Gloeothece verrucosa PCC 7822: one gene and its partner. The protein of the gene in region 2 binds, or shares a complex with, the protein of the main gene of each other region. Links are inferred from orthologs where the notes say so. Each region holds a gene or a part of one and is shown on either strand. Other genes may lie near its edges. The genes, in order: tig and rpsG.

What was found.
Region 1: the proteins of rpsG (region 2) and tig are in contact, whole or in part, in a crystal structure (PDB 3GTY), measured with the Thermotoga maritima proteins. The link is inferred for Gloeothece verrucosa PCC 7822 from one-to-one orthologs. Residues at the interface, in WP_004081843.1 of Thermotoga maritima: Lys34, Lys52, Lys55, Glu59, Arg62, Gln63, Glu66, Asn67, Lys69, Val71, Arg95, Ala109, Lys110, Lys111, Gly112, Arg113, Pro114, Glu117, Glu121, Ile124, Ala125, Tyr127, Asn128, Asn129, Thr130, Gly131, Lys135, Asp139, Arg142, Met143; in WP_004081061.1 of Thermotoga maritima: Glu122, Val124, Val129, Leu130, Tyr133, Glu188, Gly259, Ile262, Tyr263, Glu266, Ser270, Glu273, Gln274, Glu277, Arg308, Gln311, Ile312, Ser315, Tyr316, Glu325, Arg329, Arg336, Leu363, Phe366, Trp367, Arg373, Leu377, Arg381, Leu384, Glu387.

The regions. Positions count from the first base shown.
Region 1 is NC_014501.1:1,935,221-1,941,637, forward strand. The notes cover bases 2,436-5,241. They hold tig (trigger factor), read right to left. Parts: upstream 4,651-5,241; coding sequence 3,220-4,650; downstream 2,436-3,219. Other genes in these bases: clpP (ATP-dependent Clp endopeptidase proteolytic subunit ClpP), read right to left, coding at 2,436-2,887; CYAN7822_RS08635 (META domain-containing protein), read right to left, coding at 5,024-5,241. In the rest of the region: CYAN7822_RS08615 (alpha/beta fold hydrolase), read right to left, coding at 1-736; ATP-dependent protease ATP-binding subunit ClpX, read right to left, coding at 848-2,188; more of clpP, read right to left, coding at 2,201-2,435; more of CYAN7822_RS08635, read right to left, coding at 5,242-5,452; CYAN7822_RS08640 (aspartate-semialdehyde dehydrogenase), read left to right, coding at 6,111-6,417. UniProt on the Bacillus subtilis protein: Involved in protein export. Acts as a chaperone by maintaining the newly synthesized protein in an open conformation. Functions as a peptidyl-prolyl cis-trans isomerase.
Region 2 is NC_014501.1:2,369,232-2,375,778, reverse strand. What follows is about bases 2,020-4,955. They hold rpsG (30S ribosomal protein S7), read right to left. Parts: upstream 3,755-4,955; coding sequence 3,284-3,754; downstream 2,020-3,283. Other genes in these bases: CYAN7822_RS10400 (phosphomannose isomerase type II C-terminal cupin domain), read right to left, coding at 4,793-4,955; CYAN7822_RS10405 (HesB/IscA family protein), read right to left, coding at 4,336-4,665; rpsL (30S ribosomal protein S12), read right to left, coding at 3,830-4,201; fusA (elongation factor G), read right to left, coding at 2,020-3,129. In the rest of the region: tuf (elongation factor Tu), read right to left, coding at 1-895; more of fusA, read right to left, coding at 1,054-2,019; more of CYAN7822_RS10400, read right to left, coding at 4,956-5,209; CYAN7822_RS10395 (SulP family inorganic anion transporter), read right to left, coding at 5,488-6,547.

The DNA of each region.
Region 1 (6,417 bases), 430 kb from region 2 along the record:
AAATTAGCAGGGTGGGAACTTTAAACTGTGCAAACTTTTGCGGCATAACTTCCACTGCTTTCTGACTAACTGAGGTATAAATTGTCCCTAAAGCCGCTTCATAATCTGCTAAAATAAAATCCTCTAAAAAATCCCTCTGAGCATCTTTTTCAATGGGACGATGAAGAAATCGCGCCATAAATAAGCGATCAGCTAAAGGAATTTTTAAAAACCAAGGATAACGAAACTGAACCACATATTTTCCAAATTTATGAAAAGCTGAAAACGCTTTTTCATCGTATTCAAAAATCCCATTACAAGCTAAGATGGCTTTTTCTACTCGTTCAGGAAATAAATCTATAAAAAAAGCGGCTACCGATGCGCCCATAGAGTGACTGTGGAGATAAACTCGTTTTATATTTAAAGCATCTAATAAAGCCGCTAAATCAAGCGCGTATTCTTCTAATTCGTAAGTAACTTCTACAGGCGTTTGAGGGAGTTTACTTCGTCCAAAACCACGTAAATCGTAGAGTAAGCAGTCAAAATTTTGAGACAATTCTTTAGCCGTCTTACGCCAATATCTGGCTGATCCTCCCCAACCATGAATAAACACCATGACGGGTTTAGGTAGAGAATTTTCTGAGTGAGAAGCGGCACAAGCCTCCGAATGCGGTGCAGGGGACAGGCCCTCACTAATCCACTCATAATAATGGTCAACACCTCTAACGGTGATCCGTTGTTCTGTCTCCTGTGTCATTGAGCGCTTTTTAAATTCAAAATTGAAAAAGATAAATTTACTGTTAATTGTACTATCTTATTTAGCTTTTAGCTTTCGCTATCAAATCTCAATTTTGAATGAGCGAATTTTTTAAGCTGACTCGGGTGTAACAATTGAGGAAGGATGAACTAATAAATCAGCCGTTGAGCGTTTTTCTACCATTTCCCGGGTAATCAAACAGCGCTTGACATCTTTTCGGGAGGGTAGCTCATACATCACTTCTAACATTAATTCTTCCACGATTCCCCGTAATGCTCTGGCCCCGGTTTTGCGCCGATAGGCTTCTTGAGCGATCGCTCTGACGGCATCTGATTTAAACTCTAATTGAACATTATCCATCTTCAGGAGTTTTTGATATTGTTTAACTAGAGCATTTCGCGGCTGAGTGAGAATAGCGATGAGGGCTTCTTCATCGAGGGGGTCTAACGAGGCCATAACCGGAATTCTCCCGACAAATTCGGGAATCATGCCAAATTTTACTAGGTCGTCAGGTTCTATTACTTTAAGCAAATCGGCTGTACGTTTATCTTTTGCATTTCCGTCTCCTGGCTGTATAAATCCCATAGATTTTTTGCCGAGTCGCTGTTCAACAATTTTATCCAAGCCGACAAATGCGCCGCCACAGATGAAGAGAATATTACTGGTATCGATTTGGATACAATCTTGATAAGGGTGCTTGCGTCCTCCTTGGGGAGGAACATTGGCGATGGTTCCTTCTAACATTTTCAGGAGTGCCTGCTGTACGCCTTCTCCCGATACATCACGAGTAATAGAGGGATTTTCGCTTTTACGGGCTATTTTATCGATTTCATCAATATAGATAATTCCCCGTTGAGCTTCTTCTACATCAAGGTCTGCCACTTGTAACAGTCGTAGCAGAATATTTTCCACATCTTCTCCCACATAACCGGCTTCGGTGAGAGTTGTGGCATCAGCCACCGCAAAAGGCACGTCGAGAATTTTGGCTAAGGTTTGAGCTAAAAGGGTTTTTCCTGAGCCAGTGGGACCCATCAGGAGTATATTAGATTTTTGTAATTCGATCGGATCATCAATTGAGCCTGTTCCACTGCGTTTGGATTGGATATCTGAGAGACGTTTGTAGTGGTTATACACTGCCACCGAGAGGACTTTTTTCGCCTCATTTTGTCCAATCACATATTCATCGAGATATTTTTTGATCTCTCTGGGTTTGGGAATTTGGCCGAGAGTGAGACGTTCTCGGCTATTGCGACGTTTCGGGCGTTCTTCCCTTGGCGAAACGGATGAGGAAACCGGGCTTGGGGGTTCCATCAGTTCCTCATCCAAAATTTCGTTACACAGTTCTACACACTCATCGCAAATGTAGACTCCCGGACCAGCGATAAGTTTACGAACCTGTTCCTGGGATTTGCCACAAAACGAACACTTTAGGTGGGAGTCGTATTTAGACATAGTTATTTCTTATTACAGTGAGGTTACTGGAATTGTGGGATCAGGAAGTTCTGAGCGAGAAATGACCTGATCGATTAATCCGTAGTCTTTGGCATCATGAACGGACATATAAAAATCTCGCTCGGTGTCTTCTGCGATTCTTTCGTAGGGTTGACCGGTGTGTTCGGCTAATAGAGAATTTAATCTTTGTTTGATATAGAGGATTTCTTTAGCTTGAATATCGATTTCCACCGCTTGCCCTTGCGCTCCGCCGATGGGTTGATGGATCATTATTCTAGCACTGGGTAAAGCCATGCGTTTTCCTTTTGTGCCACCGGATAGCAAGAAGGCTCCCATGCTGGCTGCTAGTCCAAAGCAGATGGTGACTACATCAGGACGAATTTGTTGCATGGTATCGTAAATGGCTAGTCCAGCGTACACCGAGCCGCCTGGGGAATTGATATAGAGTTGAATGTCTTTTTCTGGATCTTCAGCATCGAGATACAGCAGTTGAGCCACAATGGAGTCAGCGACATTATCATCAATTGCTGTGCCTAAAAATACGATTCTTTCCCGCAATAAGCGCGAGTAAATATCAAATGCTCTTTCTCCCATCCCCGATTGTTCTATAACTACCGGCACGATATTCTGAGTGCTGGAGTAGATCTTGGGGGAGCAATAGCTAATGATGGGGTGATCAGGCGATTTTGATTGAACCATAGGATTTGGATGCTGTTTAAAAAAATTTTGCCAGTTACTACTAACTTAGCGTTTTTCCCGCGTTTTCGGCTAGAGTAAGCCAGTTGAGAGATGGTGTTAATCGTTGGTTTTTCAGGTGGAGGCTTGGTAAATTACAATTTTAGTCAATCCTAAGCTTATTTACTAACAAAGGGCCCGTTGGCTCTAGTTTAGGGTTTTTTCAAAAGCTCCGCCTTCAGGCTTTTTTGAATAGCCTTAATGGCATTTGGATTGAGGCTACTTCCTCCACCTCAAATCTACCACAAAATTTTCGGTTCTTTGGAACTTTTGCGAGAATTTTGGCTAATTATTTTCTAAGATTCCTCAGAAGTTTCTCGAGAAGACTCAATCGGCTCGGCGAAGGTTTCAATGATAGTATCTTCTCCTTGGTCTATTTCTGTTTCCTCTTCTTGAGGTGTTGATTTAGGCACTAATTCAACGGTTGCTTTTTCTTGCAGCCATTCGAGAGTTTTTTGAGTCTGTAATTCTTGGATGATAACTTCTCGTAAACGGTCTAGATCGATGTCTTGCCCTTGTAATTGCTGTTTGAGCTTATTATATCTTTCCTCAATGGCTTGGTTATCGACTTCAATGGATTCGACTTTAGCCACCTCAGTCAGCACGAGAGTTTGTTTCAATCGCTCCACCGCTTCAGGACGAGCATTATCTCGCATACGGCCAATATTTTCTGAAGTAAAGAGGGTTTTGACATCTACTCCCATTTGTTGCATTTGTACAGCAGTTTGTCGCAGTAATTCGGTTATTTCTTCCTGAATTAAAGTTTCGGGCAAATCTACGGTACTAATGTTCACTAATTCTTCAATGATGCGAGAGTGGATGCTATTTTTAGTCTCATTTTGGGCTTGTTCTGAGAACTGTTTTTCTAGGTATTCACGCCACTCGGCCAGCGTTTCAAATTTTTGTTCGCTGTTTTCACTGATTTGTTCAGCCAACTCGTCATCAAGTTCGGGGAGTTCTTTAGTTTTAAGTTCCTTGAGGGTAACCGTAAAAATAGCTTCTTTGCCGGCTAATTCTTCTTGAGGATAATCCTCTGGGAAAGTGGCATTAATTTCTTTGGTTTCATCAGGTTTCATGCCGACAATGCCTTCGACGAATCCACTAATAAAGCGTCCTTCACCGAGTTCTACGCGAAAATCTGTCCCCTGTACGCCGGGGATAGCTTCTCCGGCTTGAGGTCCGTCGTTGGCTAGTGCGTAGTAATCGATAATTGCCACATCCCCAATTTGAGCGGGACGATCTTCAATGGGAACTAAGGTGACAAATTTTTCTCGTTGCTGTTCTAGCCACTCATCTATTTTTTGAGGATCATAGACGCTTTCTTCGGCTTTGATCTGAAGATTTTGATAATCTCCGAGTTGCACTGTAGGGGGAACATCCACCGAGGCTGAGAAAGTGAAGGTTTCTCCGGGGTTAAATTTTTGCAGTAATTCTTCAAAACTCGAGCCTAATTGATAATTCCCGATCACTTCAATCGATTCTTGTTTAATAGCTTCTTGCAAACTCGATTGAATGATTTCTTCTAAGGCAGTAGCCTTGATCCGTAGGGACCCTAACCGTTGAACTAGGACCTGACGGGGGATTTTTCCCTTGCGAAACCCAGGAATCTGTGTCGTGCGTGCAAGGTTGTTGACCACCGTTTCGTAGGTTTGTTTAGATGTTTCTGGGGGAATTTCAATTTCTAACCCGATTTGACTGTCAGGAAGCTTTTCCTGGGTAACTTTCATCGATTTCTCTTTCTCAAAACGACTATAAATGTATGCTTTGGATTTACTTAAGCTTAGAAATGGGTTTTCCCGTTTTAAGCAGGGTATCCCGATCTTTATATTTTACCCTCGAATTACCAATGTGGATCAAGCTGGGCGAATGAAAATCCCCTTTTCCATCAAGGCATAAAAATATCAGTCAGGTTGAGCTATGACTGGGGAGGAAGCAAACCGTGCTGTGATCGTCGTTTTCCACAATGAATCTGAGTAGGAATATTTCTAGCTCCTTGTCTTCCTTTTTCTGACTCCAAATATTCTGACTAAAAAATGGTTGAATAACTCATGAGTTATCCAACCCAAATGCTATTACTCTCGCTAATAAACTCTGATAATTTTAGGGGTCTTTAACATATTCTAAAGTTTGATTGTTCCCGTCACTAAGTTTTAAATGTTGCTCACTTACTTCATAGTATTTTGCGGCTTCTAATGCTTGTATATATGCACCTTCTTGCTTCATTATAGCTTGAGGATGACATAACATTTGGGTAGTAGCTACAGGCCCAATTAAAATGCGATTTTCCGTTGCACAGAAAGACGCAATGTAGCGATTGCAACCAGCACTACCGTAAATTACATTATCAGGTTCATCATCAAAGCTTGCTGTGATTTTAGCACTGTTTAAAACCGGCTCATTACCGATAGATACAAGGGTCCAATCTCCTTTAAGCTCTGTCGCGTAACTGGGGTTTTGAACGGCGAAAGTTAACCCTAAAAATAACAGCCCAAAAATGACAGCTTTTTTGATGGATTTAAAAATGTTCATGACTTAACTTTACCTAAAATTGAAGACTTTTTAAGTCTCTCAGGCTTTTGCCATTAATAGTTCAGTTAAATTTAGGACTTGAACAATAAATAAAATTCAGGAAAATTCAGGAATAAAATTCGGTTTAGGTCGTTATTATTGAAATAGTTAGTGCTACTGTGACAGATTTACCGACTTAATAATGAGGCGTAACAGCTTATGAACTAGCGCGTTATGCCCAGAAATGAGTAAGTTTAGGGAAATATTTTTTAACTGTCGTCAGTCCCCTACTCTGGCACCGGTCATAAAACCCCCTTTGGATTAGACCAACCCGCATAGGATGGCGATCAGATGCCCCAGAAAATCTCATTTGTCGCCCAAGCAGCGAATTAGCCGCCCTCATGACTCACTAGCCAAAAACCTATCGGGGGAACTTGAGCCGCTCAAGTCGGTCAAACAAGAGCAACAATGCTCGCTCTATGATATGATAACCAAGCTGAAAATATTATTATCTGTTCGGGTTATGATAAAGTAAAGCCATCTTAAACCTTGAACAGTAAAGTCTTTCTAAACTAAACTAGCCCGTTATAGTAACTTAAGTTTAAATAGATAAAACCATATATCAAAACCCCATCAAAAACCCAGTTCAAGGTTTAACCAATCTAAGGAGGAAACTCAATTGACAAAAGAAATTAATGTTGCTATCCTCGGCGCAAGCGGAGCAGTCGGCACAGAACTCATCGAATTACTCGAAAGCCACCACTTCCCAGTAGCTAATCTAAAACTACTTGCTTCGGGTCGTTCGGCTGGTAAAACCCTCTTATTTAAAGGCCAGGCCTTAACCATCGAAGAAGTCAACGAAGGATCATTTAAAGGAATTGATCTCGTTTTAGCCTCGGCAGGCGGCTCAATTTCCAAAGCTTGGGCCAAAACCATCGTCTCCTCGGGTGCAGTGATGGTAGATAACTCCAGCGCTTTTCGCATGG
Region 2 (6,547 bases):
CGATCTCATCTTTTTGAACACCCCGCAGTAATAGACCAACGTTATCCCCAGCTAATCCTTCTTCGAGGACTTTTTGGAACATTTCTACCCCAGTTACTGTGGTACTCCGGGTATCTTTTTTAACACCCACTATTTCAACGGTTTCGCCGACTTTAATCTTACCGCGTTCAATCCGTCCAGTAGCAACAGTTCCCCGACCACTGATGGAGAAAACGTCTTCTATTGCCATTAAGAAAGGCTTGTCAACATCCCGTTCAGGAGTGGGAATGTAGGCATCTACTTCATCCATTAAGGCGAGGATTTTGTCAACCCACTGGTTGTCTCCTTTTTTGATGCCAGGAGTTGCGGTTAAAGCATCTACGGCTTCTTTAGCAGAACCAATAACGATAGGAATGTCATCTCCAGGGAATTGATATTCACTTAATAATTCCCGAACTTCTAGTTCTACGAGTTCGAGCAGTTCTTCGTCGTCTACCATGTCTGCTTTATTTAAGAAGACAACCAAGCTAGGTACACCAACCTGTCTGGCTAAGAGAATATGCTCACGGGTTTGAGGCATGGGACCATCAGCAGCAGATACTACTAGAATTCCGCCGTCCATTTGAGCCGCACCGGTGATCATGTTTTTCACATAGTCAGCGTGTCCTGGACAGTCTACGTGAGCATAGTGACGTTCGTCAGTTTCATACTCTACGTGAGCGGTATTGATAGTAATACCCCGTGCTTTTTCTTCGGGAGCCGCATCAATATCATCGTATTTTCTGGCTTTGGCTTTTCCTTGTGCGGCTAAAGCCATAGTAATTGCTGCGGTTAAGGTGGTTTTCCCGTGATCAACGTGACCGATAGTACCGATGTTGACGTGAGGTTTAGTCCGTTCGAATTTTGCGCGTGCCATTTATTAACTATTCCTTTTGAGATCTTTTCACTGGTTGTTCATTTTTCATTATCAATGATTAGGTTGGCGGTTTTGGGTTTTAGAATAGAGATTTTTTTGATTGCTCTAATTTCTAATCCCCAAAACTCTTCACTATTCATTGAGCATGATTGATTGTGTTAGGCGTTTCCTTTGCTTTTAGAGATGATCTCTTCAGCAACGTTACGAGGGACTTCTTCGTAGTGACTGAACTCCATCGAGAAGATTCCTCGTCCTTGTGTGTTGGAGCGAATATCGGTCGCGTAACCAAACATTTCTCCGAGAGGGACTTTAGAAGAAACTTTGCCTAGTCCTTCCTCAGATTTCATGCCTTCAATTTGACCCCGACGACGGTTGAGGTCTCCTATTACATCGCCAAGGAAATCTTCAGGGACTTCTACTTCTACTTTCATCATGGGTTCGAGGATAACTGGAGAGGCTTTGCTAACCGCCTCTTTAATGCCCATTGAACCGGCAATTTTGAAAGCCATTTCTGATGAGTCTACTTCGTGGTAAGACCCATCGAGTAGGGTCACTTTTAAGTCAATCACGGGATAACCGGCTATAATTCCGGTTTCACAGGTTTCTTTAATCCCCTGTTCTACCGCAGGAACATATTCTTTGGGAATCGAACCTCCTACAATTTTGGAGACGAATTCAAAGCCGCTACCGGGTTCTGCTGGTTGCACTTCCAGCACCACATGACCATATTGACCTTTACCACCACTTTGACGGATGTATTTTCCTTCTGCCTTGGTGGTTTTGCGAATGGTTTCGCGGTAAGCTACCTGGGGTTTACCGACGCTTGCTTCTACCTTATACTCTCTGAGCATCCGGTCTACGAGAATTTCTAAGTGTAATTCTCCCATTCCGGCGATTACCGTTTGATTAGTTTCAGGATCTGTGTTGACTCTGAAGGTCGGATCTTCTTCGGATAAAGCTTGTAAAGCTTTGCCCAGTTTTTCCATGTCCTGCTTAGTTTTGGGTTCAACCGCTACCGATATAACAGGTTCAGGAATAAAGAGGGATTCTAGGATGATCGGATTCGCTTCATCACATAAGGTATCGCCGGTGATGGTATTTTTTAACCCAATGGCTGCCCCTAAGTCTCCGGCTCGCAGTTCATCGACTTCAATGCGATCGTTAGATTTTAAGACGATGAGGCGAGAGATTCGCTCTTTTATATTTTTGGTTGAGTTATAGACATAACTGCCTTTGCTCAGAACCCCTGAATAAACCCGTAGGAAGGTTAGTCTTCCATAAGGATCTGCTGCTATTTTGAAGGCTAGGGCTGAAAAAGGCGCGTTATCATCGGCTGTTCTAGACGCTTCTTCTCCATTGGGTAATACACCCTTAATGGCCGGAACGTCTAAGGGAGAGGGCAAGTAGTCTACTACTGCATCCAGTAGAAGTTGTACCCCTTTATTTTTGAAGGCAGAACCGCAAAGCAGGGGCATAATTGCTCCAGTAATTGTTCCTCTTCTTATGCCCTGTCTTATTTCTTCCTCGGTTAATTCCTCACCTTCTAAATATTTTTCTAATAATTCTTCTGAGGTTTCTGCTACTGCTTCAATTAGAATGGTGCGAAATTCTTGGGCTTGATCTACCAAATCTGCTGGGATTTCGGCATCTTCAATTTCTTTACCCAAATCATCTTTATAAATTTTCGCTTTCATCCGCACCAAATCTACGATGCCATGAAAATCACTTTCACTGCCAATTGGGATCTGAATGGGAACTGCATTAGCTCTCAGGCGATCTTTTATTTGGTCGTAGACTTTGAAGAAGTTTGCCCCGGTTCTATCCATTTTGTTAACAAAGGCAATACGGGGCACGTTATAGCGGTTGGCTTGTCGCCATACCGTTTCTGATTGGGGCTGGACACCTCCCACTGAACAGAATAGGGCAACCACTCCATCTAATACCCGCATGGAACGTTCTACCTCAATGGTGAAGTCTACGTGTCCGGGGGTATCAATGATGTTGATTCGGTGATCTTGCCAACTGGTACTAATGGCCGCGGCGGTGATGGTGATTCCTCTTTCTTGCTCTTGGGCCATCCAATCCATAGTGGCAGTTCCTTCATGAACTTCACCGAGTTTGTGAGCGATTCCCGTATAAAATAGGATTCGTTCAGTCGTTGTTGTCTTGCCCGCGTCTATGTGAGCCGCGATTCCGATGTTGCGTACTCTCTCCAGCGGGATACTACGTGCCACAGCAACCTCCTTTATTTTTTCCTGCTAGTTGTGTTATTTGTACTATTTTTTTTACACTATTTACAATTCTATACTTTTCTTTGCGAAAATTTTTAAGCGGCAGAGTAGGGTTATCCACCGCCACGTCCCGAATGCCTTCGGTGATTACAAGTAATCAATATCTATAATGAGCGAAGGCTTTGTTAGCTTCGGCCATCCGGTGAGTTTCTTCGCGTTTTTTAATGGCTCCTCCCGTTTCGTTGGCAGCATCCATTATTTCGGATGCTAATTTAGCGGCCATGGTGCGACCATTTCTATTGCGAGAAAAGGAGATTAGCCAACGCAGAGCTAATGTGGTGCCTCGTCCTGGGCGAACTTCCATCGGGACTTGGTAGGTTGCCCCTCCCACCCGACGCGCTTTCACTTCTACTAAAGGCGTAATGTTTTTAACCGCTTGCTCAAATACTTCGAGAGCGTCTCTACCGGTTCTTTCTCCTACATTTTTTAACGCATCATAAACGATGGTTGAGGCTAGGGATTTTTTCCCTGAGCGCATTACCCGTCTGATGGTCATGTTTACTAAATAGCTATTAAACACGGGGTCTGGCGGAATGGGTCGCCTTTTAAGGTTTTTTCGTCGAGACATGGTTTGTATTTTTCCTTTTCACGCGATGAGACTTTTAGGGGTTTTTTCCCTCCAATGTTGGCTCTGTTGAATGTTTTATTTGGGACGTTTAGTTCCGTATTTAGAGCGCCCTTGTTTGCGGTCTTTTACACCCGTCGAATCCAATGTCCCCCGGATGATATGATATCTTACCCCAGGTAAATCTTTTACCCGACCGCCTCTAATGAGAACCACTGAGTGTTCTTGTAAGTTATGTCCTATCCCTGGAATGTAAGCTGTTACTTCAAACCCCGAGGTTAAACGAACCCGGGCTACTTTGCGTAAAGCCGAATTGGGTTTTTTCGGAGTTGTGGTGTATACTCTAGTACAAACTCCTCGGCGCTGAGGACATTGTTTTAGCGCTGGGGATTTCGTCTTTTTCTGGATTTGAGAGCGTTCACTACGAATTAGTTGTTGAATTGTGGGCATGAGTCAAGTAATTAAAGCTTGAGTATAATCTCCCAATCTTTATTCTAGAATGGTCAGCAACTTATAATCGTAACTAAATTCATGATGGTGTGTCAAGGGCAAAAAAAATGGCAACCGGTTGGTTTCTTGCCGGTTTACACCGCGATGTTAAAAGATAAGCCGCAACCGCAATTTTCACTCGAGGAAGGATTATGGAAACGAAAGCTACCCCCCATTAAATCTTCAGCATAATCTATGGTGAGCTTTTTAAGATAGTGATGAGTGTCCGCATCAATAATGATGTTAATACCCAGACTTTCATAAATGTGATCGCCGATTTCCGGTTGGGGACAGAAGTCTAGTACATAATATAACCCTGAACATCCGCCGGGTTTTACCCTCACTCGAAAATAACTATTGCCTAAAGAGCGGCTATGTTGTAAACGTCTGATCTCATTGGCGGCGGCACCGGTTAAGTCAATCATGGGCAAAAAGGTTTTTATAACTTAACAAATAACTTCTTAAGAGCAAATTTTACTTTTCTTTATCTAGTGATAGCTCCCTAGAGAGTGACGTACTCCAGGGAGAAAAATCCGCAGTTATATTTTAGCTTTAGACATGACGGGCATAGTCATCTTGAAAACGGATGATGTCATCCTCTCCCAAGTATTCACCATTTTGGACTTCGATCAAGATCAATTTAATGACTCCTGGATTTTCTAATCGATGGGCAGTACATTGAGGAACATAAGTTGATTGATTAGCCGATAAAACTTGCTCGTTATCTCCACAAATCACTTTAGCTGTCCCGGAAACCACAATCCAGTGTTCACTGCGATGATGGTGCATTTGTAAGCTTAGGCGATGTCCTGGATTAACTTCTATACGTTTAATTTTATAGCCTGCGGCTTCCTCTAAAGTGGTAAAAGACCCCCAAGGACGCATTTCTGTCACTGGTGCTTTTGTTCTTGTAATGGATGTTAAAACGGAAAGATCTGATACGGGAGAGGTTTCGGTAGATTGAACCATGATTATAACTCCTGAATACTTATAGTTAGTTACTGAGAATTTAAATGATCTTAATTTAAGATAACAGTTCAGTCTGAGAATTTGTCATCAGAAACTTTTGTTATTTTTACACGTATAAGTAGCGGGCATTGACAAAATATGCTAGTATACTCTTACGTAAATTTTCGGACTTCGTTTTTCAGGCTTCGCTAAAGTCAAGCGGAGCTAAACTCGGCTAAGGTTTCGAGAGTTAGTCATAAATCTTCATAAGCGGCTAAAACAAAACCCTTGACTTGAACTTAAGCCGACTCAAGTAAATCTTGTTGAACTCGTTTAAATCGTTTGACTAGCAATTGAGCAATAAAACGATGAAAAGCGACGGCTAAGGGAGCGTCAAATTTCTCCATTTTCTTGAGATTTTCTTGAGATAAGAAATAGGCGCAACTCGGTCTATCAGCCACCACAGAAGCTGAACGAGGCGAGTCATCATAGATGCCCATTTCTCCCAAAATAGTACCCACTTGAAATGTCCGCAGACGTTTGCGTTGTTGAGAAGAAGTTTCGATCATAACGGTCACTTGACCAGATTCTAAAAAATATAGTCCATCAGAGGGTTCGCCCTGTTTAAAAATTAATTCACCGGACGAATAATCTAAACAAATCAAATATTTCATAAATTTAAACACTTGTTCCGGTCTAAGGAAAAGTTGAGTGAGTTGTTCAGCTAAAGTTTGTGGACTTTCTTGAAGATTAATAAATTCTTCTAATAATTGATTTTCACACCATTCTAATCCTCGATCTAAAGTAGGTAAAAGCAAGGCAAGTTTATGTTCATCATCTAAACAATCAGCTTGTAAAAGCCTTTTTCCAATCGAGTTAGGAATGGTGGTATAAAGAATAGATAAATTATTTTGTTGAGCTAAAATTTTTAACTTAATAAAGCTAAATATAGCCGAAGAATCTAAGCCGCTTACATGACGAAAATCTAAGATAACATAGCGCAAAGGCATTTTTTGAGGATCAGCCATGCGGCGACGAATTTGATTCACTAAGTGATTGGCAGTGCCAAAAAAAATAAAACCTTGTAGTTTAATGACATGAATTTGATCAGTTAAGCTTTTGAGCAAATTTTCTTGAGACTGAAAACGCTGTACATTACTTTGGCAATTGGCTCCTGAAAGTTGTTGTTTAATCACATCAGTGAGACTGTAGTTGATGACAAAAATTACTACAGCTAAGATCAAACCAATAGCCACTCCTTGAAGAAATCCGACAAAAACAATAATAACAGCAATCAACAGAACAACAAAAATATCTGCTTGAGCAAGTTTGAAGCGAGATTGCTGAATCCATTCTCCA